Regions from separate parts of the Bacillus sp. J14TS2 genome, predicted to be linked through region 1. Evidence: riboswitches for the same ligand, from Rfam matches in the RefSeq annotation. Region 1 holds a riboswitch; the other holds the start of a gene.
The links. Region 1 has a riboswitch for cobalamin ahead of KI375_RS01320 (ABC transporter substrate-binding protein). Riboswitches for the same ligand answer to the same signal wherever they lie in the genome.
Positions count from the first base shown of each region.

Region 1 (7,589 bases):
ACCTAGGGCTAAGAGCTGGCGTAAATAACAAAAAGAGGCCTCTTTTACGATCGGGTGATCAGCTGTATTGGGAACAAGAACTTTTATCTGTACCCCTCTCATCAACGCTTTATTTAATTCAGTCAGAAGATCTTTAGGAGGAACAAAATAAGGTGTGCCGATTGAAATGGAGTGCTCCGCCTGTCTAATCAGTGAGCGCCATTTCTCATCCATTTTTATCCCTTCAGTAGGAAAGATTTGATATTTCATTTTTCCATTCGCTGTAGGATTATTAGAAACATGGGGGAGTGGTTGTCCAGTCGCTTTTTGCCAGTCAAAATGAAACTCTTGCTGCAAGTCCTTAATCCCCTTACCTTCTATCCGAATATGATAATCACGCCAAGGTGATAGTCCTGGTTTCTGATCAATGTACTCCATTCCGACATTATAACCACCTAAATAACCAACCGCCCCATCAATAATCGTTACTTTTCGATGATTACGTTGTTGAAGTGAATACAAAGGAAACAGCCAGTTAGGTCGATGACAGAAGGCGACTTCTATCCCATGTTGTTTGGCCTCTTTGATCCAGCTTCTAGGGACCTTCCAACTGCCAAGACAATCTAAAAGAACTTGTACTCTAATCCCTTTATCAGCTTGTTTCTTTAATATATTAAAAAAAGTTTGGCTTAATGAGTCATCTTTCACAATATAAAATTGCACTTGAATGGTGGATTTGGCCTTTTTTAAATCGGCAAAATAAGTAAGAAATAAATTTGTTCCAGTGGTAATCAGCTGTATCCGGCCATGTCGGATGGGGTATTGCCTTATCTCGATCTGATTAAGAAAATGGCGTCTGCCTAAATAATAATTGATAAAGGCTAGGCCTATGAGAATAATAATAATGAAAATGCCTATCATTACAAAACCCATCGTATATCCCCCTTCGATTTCTTAATTTCCCCCTTTATGGTAAAAAGATGTTCGTTTTTTAAAAAAGATGTATAATGAATGGGGTAGAAAATTACATATTTAGTATCGGTGTCGAAAATAAGCCTTGTGTGCTCGTGCGTTACTGAACAACCGCCTTGCGCTTTTCTTATTTTCGACTTAATAGGGAAGTTGGTGTGATTCCAACGCGGTCCCGCCACTGTAAATGGGAGCTGCTACAAAGTCCACTGTGCATATTCGCATGGGAAGGGGTAGTAAGTGATGATCATAAGCCAGGAGACCTGCCGATGCTATTTGTCAATCAACCTACGCGGATGGGGAGAGAGGAAGTAGCGAAAAAATTTTGCTCTCTGCATAACTCAAAGCATCTCCAGTAGGCGATGTTTTTTATTATTTTATATGGGGGAAATTTAGATGAGAAAATGGAATATCAATTTTATAGCTATTATTTTGCTACTATTTACGTTACTAACCGGCTGCGGAACGAATGCAGAACCAAATACAAAAAATTCAGAAGGAAATAAGGAGCAAGTAACAGAGGAGCAGACGACAGAAGAAGCTGCTTATCCAGTGACGATTATAGATGCAACAGGGAAAGATGTGGAGATCAAAGAGGAGCCGGAACGGATTGTTTCCTTAATGCCAAGTAATACGGAGATCGTATTTTCATTAGACAAAGGAAATGACGTGGTCGGTGCGTCTACCGAATATGATAATTATCCTGAAGAAGTGAATGAGATCGAAAAAGTGGCCGCTAATTTTGAATTAAATGTTGAGAAGGTACTTTCCTTGGAACCAGACCTTGTACTTGCTCATGGTACCAACCTTGCAACATGGGAAAGTGGACTCAAGCAAATAGAAGATAGTGGGGTCACAGTATTGGTGATCGAGGACGCACAAAGTTTTGAATCAGTCTATGAAACGATTGAAACGATTGGTCAGGCGCTTGGAAAATCAGATAAGGCGAGCGAGCTTATTGAGAATATGCAAGCACAGTTAGCAGAGATTACAGAGAAGTCGGCAGAGATTGCTGATGATCAGAAAAAAGCAGTCTTCGTTGAACTTCAACCAGCACCAGAAATATTCACGACAGGTCAAGGTACATTCATGAATGAAATGTTAGAAAAAGTCGGTGCGATAAATACTGTGACAGAGGACGGGTATCCTACTTTAAACGAGGAAGCTGTCATTGAAAGTAATCCTGATGTGATCATTGTCAATTATAGTTATATTGAAAATGCAGTAGATCAGGTGTTACAGAGATCCGCTTGGAATGAGGTAACTGCGGTCAAAGAGGCACAAGTATATCAAGTGAACGAAGATCTTGTAAGTCGCTCAGGTCCGCGGATTATTGAAGGAGTAGAGGAGCTTGCTAAAACCATTTATCCAGAAATATACGGAGAATAAGTTAAGCATTTCATATTGCCTTGCGATCGTCTTTTTGGTGATTACATTATGTCTTGGTATAGGTGTCGGGACAGTACAAGTTTCTTTTAAGGAGATGATGGTTATTTTTAGCCATCATCTTCTTCCTCTTTCCATTCAAGCTGATCCTTTGCTTGATAATATTGTCACCAATATTCGTTTGCCGCGTGTCATGCTTGCCGGGTTGGTTGGAGCATCCCTTTCATTGGCAGGGGCTGCTTTTCAAGGATTACTGAGAAATCCGTTGGCCGACCCATATACTTTGGGGGTCTCTTCCGGTGCTTCGGTTGGAGCAGTCGTGGTGATTTTTTTTCAAATCAGTCTTCCATTTGTCGGTTTATTAACATTACCAATCGCCAGTATTGTTGCGGCCTTTATTACAATTTTTATTGTCTTATTTTTTGCTCGTAAAATTGAACCTGGAATGCGAGTAGAGACGATTATATTAACAGGCATTATCTTTAGTTCATTTTTGGGCGCCTTCCTCTCCTTGATTATTGCTTTATCTGGACAAGAATTAAGACAAATTATTGGCTGGTTGTTAGGGAGTGTCTCCATGCGCGGCTGGAGTTATGTTTGGATCATTCTTCCGTTTTTCCTTATTGGTGCTTGCTTATTGTTAGTAAATACCCGTGAACTAAATGCGATGTCGTTTGGTGAGGAGCAAGCGCAGCATCTAGGAGTCAATGTGGAAAAGCGCAAAATGCTTGTTTTATTTGCCGGCTCTCTACTGACTGGAGCGGCCGTCGCTGTTTCGGGCACCATTGGCTTTGTTGGTTTAGTTATCCCGCATGTAACAAGATTATTATGGGGGCCTGATCATAAACATTTATTGCCGTTATCCATGTTTATCGGGGCCGGCTTTTTAATTCTAGCTGACTTAATCGCTCGGACGATTATCCAACCAGCGGAGCTTCCGATCGGAGTCATTACAGCCATTTTTGGAGCACCTGTTTTTGCCATGGTTTTGATGAGACGAAAAAGAGAAAGTAGAGGATAAAATGCTGAAAATTGATCATATTTCGGGTGGATATCCTGGCCATCAAGTATTAGCTGATCTTTCCTTTGCAGTAGAAAAAGGGGAGATCTTTGGTATCCTCGGGCCGAATGGGAGTGGGAAAACAACTTTATTGAGAATGATCAGTGGCTTGCTGCATCCAAAAGAGGGAGAGATCCTTCTTCAGGATAGATCGCTTAAAAGCTTTACCGCGAAAGAGCTGGCGAAAAAAATGGCTGTGTTGCCGCAAATTCATTCTGAAGTTTTTGCATATACCGTAAGAGAGACGGTTTCATTGGGGCGCTATGCTCATCAAAAGGGATTATTTCATGCGACTGACCGAAAAGAGGATAAACGAATGATTGAGGAAGCAATGAAGGCGACCGGCGTTTACTCTTTTCAGCATAAATTATTGCAGTCGCTCTCAGGTGGCGAACGGCAACGTGTTTTCCTTGCACAAGCTCTAGCACAGAATCCGGAAATTTTACTACTAGACGAGCCAACAAATCATTTGGACTTAGCCTTCCAAAAAGAACTATTGGATCAATTGAAAAAATGGGTAATTGAAAGAGGGCTGACTGTTCTTTCTATTTTTCATGATTTGAATATTGCAAGTCTTTATTGTGATCGTGTACTTCTAATGGATAAAGGGAACGTTCATGCTGTCGGGAATGTAGAAGAGGTCATTCAAAAAACGTCGGTTCAGAAGGTCTATCAAACAGAGGTAGAAGTACAGACCCATCCCATAATCCCAAAGCCACAAATCGTTTTGCTTCCAAATGAATGGCGGAGCGAAAACGACGCGCTCATCAATGAAAAATGTGTGCAGTATAAAGAAAACACGCTCTGTATCCAAGCTCCTGGTTCTCTGAAAGTAATGGACTCAGATGGCAGAATAGGCTGGGAAAGCCAGTTTAAGGTCGCAGAAAGCCTGTCTTCTCAAGATTTCCAATGCGGCACATATGGAAATTCCTTTATTATCACTTGGACGGATTCAGGCAAGCAGCTTTTTCATCATTCTATTTTTATAAATGGTTTCCTTTCGGATGAAGGATATATTCGAGCCGTGCTGGCATTGAGTGAAATAAAAACACTATTATTGGGGAAAATTGAAGGGAAGTTTAGCATAGCAGCTTTACAAAATGGACAATCGGTTGATCCAAGTGAGTTGCGCGCCAGCTTACAAGAAGGGATCAAGCAACAATTAGATTACTTTCTTCATTTTGATTCGTTATAGGCTTAAGAATAAAATGATAGAACATAAAATCAGAAGCAATTACTTCTATAAGGAGGGGTTGCTTTTTTTGAAAAGGTAAGAAAGTATAAATTCTGGCTAATGCTTGATCCAGCTCCCGGCGCCATCGGCTTGAGGCTCGCAGGAGCGAGTCCATCGGCGTTGCGACGTACAGGATGTACTAGTGCAGACGAAGCGACAGGACGTCGCGTTTGAGTCTGCCGCCAGGACGGCGCGAACTTAGCCTTTCTTCCTAGTTCAAGGCGCTTGCGCTTTTGTTCATTTGGACATCCGCCTAGCAATTTGTGAATCTTGGAATAAAGTGATTGGTTGCAACATAATTTGGATAGAAACAAAAGACATTGACTGAATGCTCATTCATTTTATATGATAAAGAGACTAAGATACAAAAAGGGAGTGCTAGGAATGAGTGCGCTGTTTTGGCTTAATTGGATTGCTTTTCTATCTGCAACCGCTTACGGTGTTTATCTCTTCGTGTATGTAGTGAAGACAAGAATCGCTTATATGAAACTTGGAAAAAAGGCAGAATTCGATCGTGATGTGAAACAGAGACTAAAGAGAATCGCTGTTAATGTTTTCGGCCAAAAGAAGCTTTTGAAGGATAAAAAGAGCGGTCTTATTCATGTTGTGTTTTTTTATGGGTTTATTCTTGTACAATTCGGGGCTGTTGATTTTATTTGGAAAGGACTTGTCCCCGCTTCTCATATTCCGTTAGGTCCCCTATATCCTGGTTTTAAATTCTTCCAGGAAATTGTCACACTTCTCATTTTAATCGCAGTCATTGGCGCTTTTTACCGGAGGTATATTGAAAAGTTAGCGAGATTAAAAAGAGGCTTTTACGCAGGGTTAGTCTTATTGTTTATTGGTGGTCTGATGCTATCTGTCTTATTTGGAAATGCGATGTCCTTCATATGGCATCAAGAGCCTGGAACATGGACAGAACCTGTTGCCGCAGGAATAGCAAGTATTTTTCGTTGGTTGGACCCTATGGTAGGAGCCGCCTTGTTTTATATTGCTTGGTGGGTTCATCTCCTGCTTTTGCTTGCCTTTCTCGTCTACGTTCCCCAATCAAAACATGCCCATTTACTTGCGGGACCCGCAAATGTTTATTTAAGCAATCCTGATGAAGGAAAGAAGTTATCAACCATTGATTTTGAGGACGAAACGCAAGAAACCTTTGGTGTAGGAAAAATTGATGAATTTACAGATTTGCAACTAGTTGATCTTTATGCCTGTGTAGAATGTGGACGCTGTACCAATATGTGTCCAGCATCCGGAACTGGAAAGGCATTATCACCTATGCATATTATGACGAAATTACGCGACCATCTTACGAACCATGGAGCAGCCGTAACAAGTAAGCAGCCGTGGGTTCCGACATATGCCTTTTCAGGAACTTTAGGAAATAAATTGGCAAAGGCTGGAGCGGGAAAGGGAGCGAAAGAAGCAGCTGCGTCAGTAGATTATCATCCAAGTATGATCGGTGATATTATTACAGAGGAAGAGTTGTGGGCCTGTACGACGTGCCGTAACTGTGAAGATCAATGTCCTGTCATGAATAATCACGTAAGTCATATTCTTGATATGCGCCGTTATCTGGTCCTAACGGAAGGCAAAGTCAATCCAGATGCCCAGCGTGCGATGCAAAATATTGAGAGGCAAGGCAATCCTTGGGGATTAAATCGCAAAGAGAAGGAAGTGTGGAGAGAAGCACGGGAGGATGTTCAGGTCCCAACTGTTAAGGAACTAAAAAAGGTGGGAGAAGAATTTGACTACCTGCTTTGGGTAGGCTCCATGGGCGCTTTCGATAATCGCAGTCAGAAAATTGCTCTATCCTTTGCAAAATTATTAAATGAGGCAAAAGTGAAATTTGCTATCCTTGGAAATAAAGAGAAAAACTCTGGAGACACCCCTCGGAGATTAGGAAACGAATTTTTATTTCAAGAATTGGCTGCAGCTAATATAAAGGAATTCGAAAAACACCAGATTAAAAAAATAGTGACCATTGATCCGCACGCTTATAATATTTTTAAAAATGAATATCCTGATTTTGGCTTTCAAGCGGAAGTATTTCATCATACGGAACTACTTTACCAACTGATTCAGGAAGGACGTCTAAAACCAAAATTTAATGTCGAGGAGAAAATCACTTTCCATGATTCTTGTTATCTAGGTCGCTATAATGAAGTTTATGATCCACCAAGGGAAATTTTAAAGGCGATTCCAGGAATTACGTTGATTGAAATGGTTCGCAATCGTGAGAACGGGATGTGTTGTGGAGCTGGAGGGGGATTAATGTGGATGGAGGAAGATGTGGGGCAACGTGTGAATGTTGCGCGCACAGAGCAAGCTTTAAAGGTAAATCCATCGATCATTAGTTCAGGATGCCCCTATTGCTTAACGATGTTATCGGATGGAACAAAGGCAAAAGAAGTGGAAGATGATATTGGCACCTATGATGTAGCAGAATTATTGGAAAGATCAGTTTGCGGAAATCCTAAAAATGAAAAAATATCATAAGCCTAAGGAAAAAGTCTTCGAAGTATGTGAAAATAGGTAAGATTGGGACAAAAGTGTTTTCACAAGAGAAAAAAAGAACTAGTGGGTGCATATACTCGTTCCGGAAATATACTTCGCTTTCCCGGGCGACTGGCAAGCTTCCCCCTTTGGGATCTACGCGTATTTCCTCCGCTAAGATCATATATCGTTCTTCTTTGGAGCTTAACATTTTAGTTATATCCCAGTATCCTCTATTTTTTAAACGTTTTTTTGAAAAGTTACTGAACAAACCTCGATGAACAGGGTGTGGATGTATGAAAATAGCACTTTATATAATGGTGGGGAGTTTATTCTTGATCGCCAGCTTTTTTCTTTATCAAAATTCGCTAGGAGCGATCCCATTCTTGATTGGATCGATCTTTTTATTCTTTTTAGTACATAAAAGCCAATTCGCATCCAAAAAGGAAGAAAAAACCTCAATAA
Region 1 covers NZ_BORE01000001.1:317,654-325,242, reverse strand. Annotated here, with positions in the region: gene cls (cardiolipin synthase) at 1-912, opposite strand, end outside; cobalamin riboswitch at 1,052-1,233, shown strand; gene KI375_RS01320 (ABC transporter substrate-binding protein) at 1,345-2,337, shown strand; gene KI375_RS01315 (FecCD family ABC transporter permease) at 2,300-3,355, shown strand; gene KI375_RS01310 (ABC transporter ATP-binding protein) at 3,357-4,589, shown strand; gene KI375_RS01305 ((Fe-S)-binding protein) at 5,013-7,127, shown strand; gene KI375_RS01300 (hypothetical protein) at 7,421-7,589, shown strand, end outside.

Region 2 (7,589 bases), on a different contig from region 1:
TGAAAAGTATGAAGAGTGAAAAGACTTGGAACCAACATGTCGTCAAAAAGGAAAATAAATTTTTAGTCTTTAAAACGATTATCCAATCCTCGCCTATTTCAAGAGCGGAAATTGCGACAAAAACTGGACTTAATAAAGGAACGGTTTCTTCCCTTGTCCACGAGTTAATAGAAGAAGAGTTTATTTATGAATCAGGCCCAGGTGAATCAAGTGGTGGGAGAAGACCCGTTATGCTTCTTTTTAACAAAAGCGCTGGCTATTCCATTGGAATAAACATTGGCGTGAATTATTTACTTGGTGTTTTAACTGATTTAACTGGGCATATCCATATAGAAAAACAGATAAAAATACATTCCCAATCATTTGAAGTATGGAAAGAGAAACTTTTTGCAATGATACGAGATTTAATCCATTCCACACCAAAAAGTCCTTATAGTATAATTGGCATAGGAGTAGGTGTCCCAGGAACAGTTAATAAATCTGGAAAAATATTACTTGCTCCTAACCTTTCCTGGAAAAATATTGAACTCCAATCCATATTGGAAGAAGAATTCAAGATCCCGACGATTATCGAAAATGAAGCGAACGCTGGTGCATATGGAGAGAAAAAGTATGGTGTTGGCAAAGATTCAAAACATTTGATTTATGTAAGTGTTGGCATCGGTATTGGAGTAGGAATGATCTTAAATGGCCAGTTATATAAAGGCAATAAAGGATTTTCTGGAGAACTTGGTCATATGTCGATTAATGTAAACGGAGATCTTTGTCGCTGTGGAAATAAAGGCTGTTGGGAACTATATGCCTCAGAACAGGCGCTTATTCAACAAGCAAAAAAATCAAATCTCCTTCCAGCTAACCAGACTGATCTTTCACTTGAATATATAGTAGAGCTTGCTGAAAGTGGTAATGAACATGCTATCAATTTATTTCATGAAATCGGGGAATATCTGGGGGTAGGTATAAATAATATCATTAATATTTTTAATCCTCAGGAGATAGTCATCGGAAACCGAATGGCTAGTACAAAAAAGTGGATTCAACCATCATTAGAAAAACAATTAGCTAACCGTATTCAATTCTTTCAAAAACATGATTTGCAAATTAAGTTCTCGAAGCTTTCCTCATATTCTGCCGCATTGGGAGCCGCAGCCTTTTCAACAGAAAACTTTTTAAAAGCGAAGAACAAGTAAAGATTAGAGCCTACGGAAAGCGAATGGTATCATCATAAAGACCCTTTCTACATGAAACATCCAAAAGCCAGTTCTATGACTTTTGGATGTTTCTTGCTTTTTTTGAAATTTTTTCTATGAACAACGGCAACTTTTTGGATATAATGATGTTTATGGCAATCAAATTAATTGCCAAATATTGTAGAAAAATGGCATGATTACCTTTGGACAATTTTAAGCATAGTAATGGTTGCTATTCAGAATCAATCATGGTAATATCATTAAAGATACTACATTTTGTGTTTCAACAGCAAACATCATACTATATATTGATTTCAACAAATAAAGGCGCCTGTTAAGGCTTTAAAAGGGAATCCGGTGGAATTCCGGAACTGTCCCCGCAATTGTAAATGCGAACGAACGGACTCGCCACTGGTTCGACAAAACTCGAACTGGGAAGGCCCCAGTAGGATGAAGCATAAGTCAGGAGACCTACCTTTATTTGTCGGAGTTTCATTTCTTCGGGGAACAAGAAGGTGAAGCGATAGTGAATATATGCCTTTCTTTCCTATCGTTTAATTCGCCTTTTTCTATGGCGATTTTTTTTATTTACTTCACCCTGTCCATAAGTTTTGCGTAGAATGCTACAAGAATATTTTACTCTTACACAGGTGTGCTACACACCTCCCCAAAGATAGTTGAGTTTTTCTGATTTTATTCTATTGATAGAAAGGTGATTATCATTGACTACAATTATTTCAAAACAAGAAGAAACACATCCTACCCACTTTAACCAGGAGCGAATCCAAGCATACATTCAAAAAGTTACTTCTATTCAATCCCAGGAATACATCGATAAAGTAATCCGAGCTATTGAAGCAAAAGCGCAAATTAGCACCGATGAGGTCACTTCCATCTTAATTAATGCCGCATTAGAAAATGTGGATGAAGTCAATACTGAATGGAGTTTCGAAGCAGCGAAAATCTATTTACACAAACTCTATAGACAAGCGAGCTCTCATCGAGGATATGATCAGGAACAGAGATATGGTAATTTCTATTCCTTATTAAAACAGTTAACCGATGAGGGTATTTACACACCACAGCTTCTAGAAAAATATGAAAAGGCAGAAATTGAACACATTTCCACTTTATTGGACCCTGAAAAAGATTTATTATTTGATTACATCGGTTTACACACGCTAGCAACGCGATATTTAGCAACAGATCATCAAAAAAATACATATGAGCTACCACAAGAGCGTTGGTTAGTGATCTCCATGCATTTAATGAAAGATGAGCCAAGAGAGAAGCGATTTGCACTGATCACAGAAGCTTACTGGGCTTTATCTAATCTCTACATGACTGTAGCAACCCCCACACTCGCAAATGCTGGACTTGCTCATGGCCAATTATCTAGTTGCTTTATTGATACAGTCGAAGACTCTCTTATTGGCATATACAATAGCAATACAGATGTCGCTCGTCTTTCGAAAGATGGCGGTGGTATTGGGGTCTATATGGGAAAAGTTAGAAGTCGAGGCTCATCCATAAAAGGCTTTAAAGGAGCATCCTCTGGTGTACTGCCATGGATTAAACAGTTAAACAATACAGCCGTTAGCGTGGACCAACTTGGTCGTAGAAAAGGTGCTATTGCCGTCTATTTAGATGTATGGCATGCTGATATTTTGTCATTTTTGGATTTAAAATTAAATAATGGTGATGAAAGACAACGAGCACATGATATTTTTACCGGTGTATGTCTACCTGATCTATTTATGGAGAAAGTAGAGAATCGTGAAGATTGGTTCTTGTTTGATCCGCATGAGGTGCGAAATCTATTAGGCTTTTCTCTCGAAGATTATTATGATGAACAAAGAGGAAATGGCAGCTTTCGAGAAAAGTATGAGGAATGTGTCCAACATCCACAACTAAAGAAAACGAAAATTCCTGCTATTCAAATCATGGTACGTATCATGAAATCTCAACTCGAAACAGGCACACCTTTTATGTTTTATCGCGATGAAGTGAATCGAAAAAATCCAAATAAACATGCTGGAATGGTCTATTCAAGTAATCTATGTACAGAAATCATGCAAAATATGTCTCCTACTCTTCAATCAGAAGAAATTGTAGAAGACGGAACTATTATCACGTATAAAAAACCAGGGGATTTTGTCGTATGTAATCTTTCCTCTATTAATCTTGGCAGAACGGTTCAGTTGGATGATGATGAGCAAGAAGTTTTACAGCGTCTCATTCCTATTCAGGTTCGGATGCTGGATAATGTCATTGATCTTAACACGATTGATGTTAAGCAAGCGATGATCACCAATAAAAAATATCGCGCGATTGGGTTAGGAACGTTTGGCTGGCATCATATCTTGGCTCTGAAAAACTTGAAGTGGGAATCCAAAGAAGCCGTTGAATTTGCCGATCAATTATATGAACGTATTTCAAAGTTGACCATTCAAGCGAGCATTGATTTGGCAAAAGAAAAAGGCGCCTATCCAATGTTTGCGGGAAGTGACTGGCAAACTGGCCAGTATTTTCAACAGCGAGGCTATGAAAATGATGAAGAATGGCGTTCCATTATGGATGAGGCCGCAACCTTCGGATTAAGAAATGGTTATTTAATGGCCGTTGCTCCAAACTCCAGTACTTCTGTTATTGCGGGTTCAACAGCCAGTATCGATCCAATTTTCAAACCTTTTTATTATGAAGAAAAGAAAGACTACAAATTACCATTCGTAGCACCTGACTTAAATCATCGTACGTATGATGTGTACCGACGCTCGGCTTATATTGTGGATCAACGATGGTCTATACAGCAAAATGCTGCTAGACAACATCATATTGATCAATCGATCTCTTTTAACTTCTATGTACCAAATAATATTAAGGCAAAAGTGTTACTTGATTTACATTTACAAGCCTGGGATTCAGGTTTAAAAACTACTTACTATGTGCGCTCTACGGCTTCAGATATTGAGGAGTGTGAATGGTGCGAATCTTAATTTGTTATGCCAGCTATAGCGGTAATACAAAGGAAGTCGCTGAATTAATTAATTATAAGCTGCAACAGGAAGGTATTTATACAGAACAATATTGGATTGGTACAGGTAGAATCCCAGATCCAGCTGCATTCGATGCAATGCTTATCGGTACGTTTACATGGGATAGAGGCGGAACACCTGAAGAGGTAAAAGAGTTTGTATACGAGATTGGCTATAAACCTCCCTCTGTTTTTGTCTTTGGAACAGGTGATACCCAATTTGGTGGAGATGATTTATTTTGCCATGCGGCTGTAAAATTGGCTAAATTCTATCACTCTACCCTTCTCCCTTTGAAAATCGAACAAAGTCCTAGAGGATCACAAGAGAAAAAAGTGATCCGCTGGACGGAAGGAGTTATTAAACATTGTCCACTACACTTAGTAAAGTAAATATCTTAGAGCCCATTCATCCAAACCGATCTACTGCCCTTTTCGGTGGGAAAGCCAGTGGGATTTTGAATTGGAATGATTTAAAATATCCCCATTTCTATAAACATCGTGAGCAAATCCGGGCGCTTTTTTGGCGATCCAGCGAGGTTGATATGACTCATGATACAAAGCAATTTCCGAATTTAACGATGACAGAACAAACAGCGTTCCTAAAAATTATTGGACTACTAGCCACATTAGATGGACCCCAAACGGATATGGCAGCTAGAATTGCTCAATATTCAACTGATCCCTCTGTTAAATCTGTGATGGCAACCATCGCTGATCAGGAAAGTGAACATAATCATAGCTACGCCTATGTTCTTTCCTCTGTAACAACTTTAGATAAACAAAACGAATCCTTTGAAACTGGTCGAACGGATGAAGTGTTATTAGAGCGAAACACTCGCATTATGGAAGTCTATAATGAATTTGCGCAAAATCCTACGATTGAAAATGTATTAAAAGCAATGGTATATACGTCATTACTGGAAGGCCTATTCTTTTATTCCGGCTTTGCCTTTTTTTATAACTTAGCTAGAGATCAAAAAATGGTTGGTACCTCTACGATGATCAGTTATATTAATCGAGATGAATTGCAGCATGGGCGTTTTATTAGCGATCTCTTTCGCGCTACCTTGGCGGAACATCCAGAACTTAACACAAATGAATTTACGGATTGGGTTTATGAACAATTTCGTCATTCAGTTGAACAGGAAACAAAGTGGAGTCATTACATTCTTGCCGATATTGATGGCATCGATTTAATGGAGATGGAAGGTTATATTAAATACCGAGCAAATAAAATGCTACGTTTGTTAGGCTTGAGTGAAATTTATCAAGAACATACGGAAAACCCAATGAAATGGATTCGGGCTTATGTTGATAACTTTGACGACACTAAAACAGATTTCTTTGAGCAAAAATCGCGACAGTACACAAAAACAAGTGATCTAAATGGATTTGATGAACTGTAAAGAACAAAAGCGCAAGCGCCTTGATGTAAGAAGAAAGGCTAAATTCGCGCCGTCCTGGCGCAACGCCGATGTGCATTCTCATACTTTTAAAAATGAAAAAAACCTAACTCAAATCATGAGTTAGGTTTTTTTCATTATAGTTTCACAACGTTTTCAGCTTGTGGGCCACGTTGTCCTTCAACGATATCAAATTCAACTTGTTGACCTTCGTCAAGTGTCTTGAAGCCTTCTCCACCGATTGCACTATAATGAACGAATACATCATTTCCGCCTTCAACTTCGATGAAGCCAAAGCCTTTTTCACTGTTAAACCATTTTACTGTACCTGTTGCCATTGGTATAAAACCTCCAAAAAATTTTTAATATGTTCTTCATATTTACCAAGTAAATAAAAAATCACATATTATAATCAATACCCACTTTTAGGAGCAGATATTCATTATAACATGTGAATTTTAACTCCAAAATAAAACTGTGGCCGGTATCTGCCATAAAAATTAGTTAGAATTATTAAACTTTCAATCAACAATGCTAAGCAACTTCATCATACATGAGGAAATTGGAAAAAGCAAGAAAATAGCGAAAAACTTTTCGTCTTTTTTCGCCAAAATTCCCGCTTTTTCAGGGATTCACACCTTCTATCACCTAACAGCTTATCTAGGTTCTGCTGTTTTCTTTGTCGTCTTTTTCCGCTTTGTTGTTTTCTTTTCCGGTTTTGATTTGTCAATAGAGGCTTGTAATGCAGCCATCAAATCCGTAATATTTTCTGTCGTTTTTTCCGGTTTTGCAGTGACTGTTTTTTCCCCTTTTTGCTTTGTTTGGATAAGCTCCATGACTTTGTTTCGATATTCATCTTCGTATTTTTCAGGTGCAAATGGTGTCGTTAGTTGGTCAATTAATAAAATAGCTGTATCAATTTCCTTTTTAGATGCCTCATCTTCATTTGGTACATTTGGCACTTCCGTCACCTTTCTAACTTCATCAGGATAATGAATGGTCTCCATTAAAAGTGTTTTTTCATATACACGAATAACAGCTAATTGCTCTTTTGAGCGAATGATGATTTTAGCGATGCCAGCTTTTCCACTTTCTATTAGAGCTTTTCGTAAAAGACTGTATGCTTTTGCTCCACCGTCTGGAGACATGTAATAGCTTCGGTTAAAATAAATTGGATCAATTTCATTTAAATGAATAAAATCGATGATCTCTACAGCTTTTTCTCCTTTTTCCCCCGCTAATGCTTTTAATTCGTCCTGCTCAACTACCACATACTCTCCTTTTGTTAATTCATACCCCTTTACAATATCATCTGTTTTTACTTTTTCCTCACATACCGGACAGATTTTCTCGTATTTTATTGGCGTATTACATTTGTTATGAAGAGAACGAAATTTAATATCCTTATCTTCTGTCGCTGCATGTAATTTAATCGGAATATTCACGAGGCCAAAACTGATGCTTCCCTTCCACATTGTATGCATTCATACACCTTCTTCTTCGCTTTTTTAATAGCATTTGCATTCATGAAAAAAATTATCCCAAGTAACAATTGGGAAAAATCCATAGAAAGTTGGGTATGCTAATTTCAATAACTAACATAAAGTGAAACTTCAATCAGTGAGGTTTTTTCATTTCCACTGTTTGTTAGTTGAACAAATCGGGCTTATACGGGCTGTTGATCTCCACATGTCATTCGATGTTTTCCCACGAATTCTTAAGTGGAGAGCTTACAGCTAGTTAATGCGGGATAAAGGTGATTCTATGCTGAAACCAATGCTTCCTACCTTAGTTTTTGATCATCCAAAACATGGAAAATGGTTGTATGAAATAAAATATGACGGATTTCGCGGCATCCTTGATTGCCAAGAACATCAATGCTTTCTGTGGAGCCGTAATGGGAAAAATTTATTACCGCAATTTCCAGAGTTGACGGAGTATTTAGCCTCTCTTCAAGAACAA
Region 2 covers NZ_BORE01000002.1:93,779-101,367, reverse strand. Annotated here, with positions in the region: gene KI375_RS03100 (ROK family transcriptional regulator) at 9-1,190, shown strand; cobalamin riboswitch at 1,499-1,683, shown strand; gene KI375_RS03095 (ribonucleoside-diphosphate reductase subunit alpha) at 1,913-4,186, shown strand; gene KI375_RS03090 (flavodoxin) at 4,171-4,614, shown strand; gene KI375_RS03085 (ribonucleotide-diphosphate reductase subunit beta) at 4,590-5,630, shown strand; gene KI375_RS03080 (cold-shock protein) at 5,765-5,965, opposite strand; gene ku (non-homologous end joining protein Ku) at 6,284-7,111, opposite strand; gene KI375_RS03070 (DNA ligase D) at 7,392-7,589, shown strand, end outside.
Region 2: linked by a shared signal. The riboswitch ahead of KI375_RS03095 (ribonucleoside-diphosphate reductase subunit alpha) and the one ahead of KI375_RS01320 (ABC transporter substrate-binding protein) in region 1 are both predicted to bind cobalamin.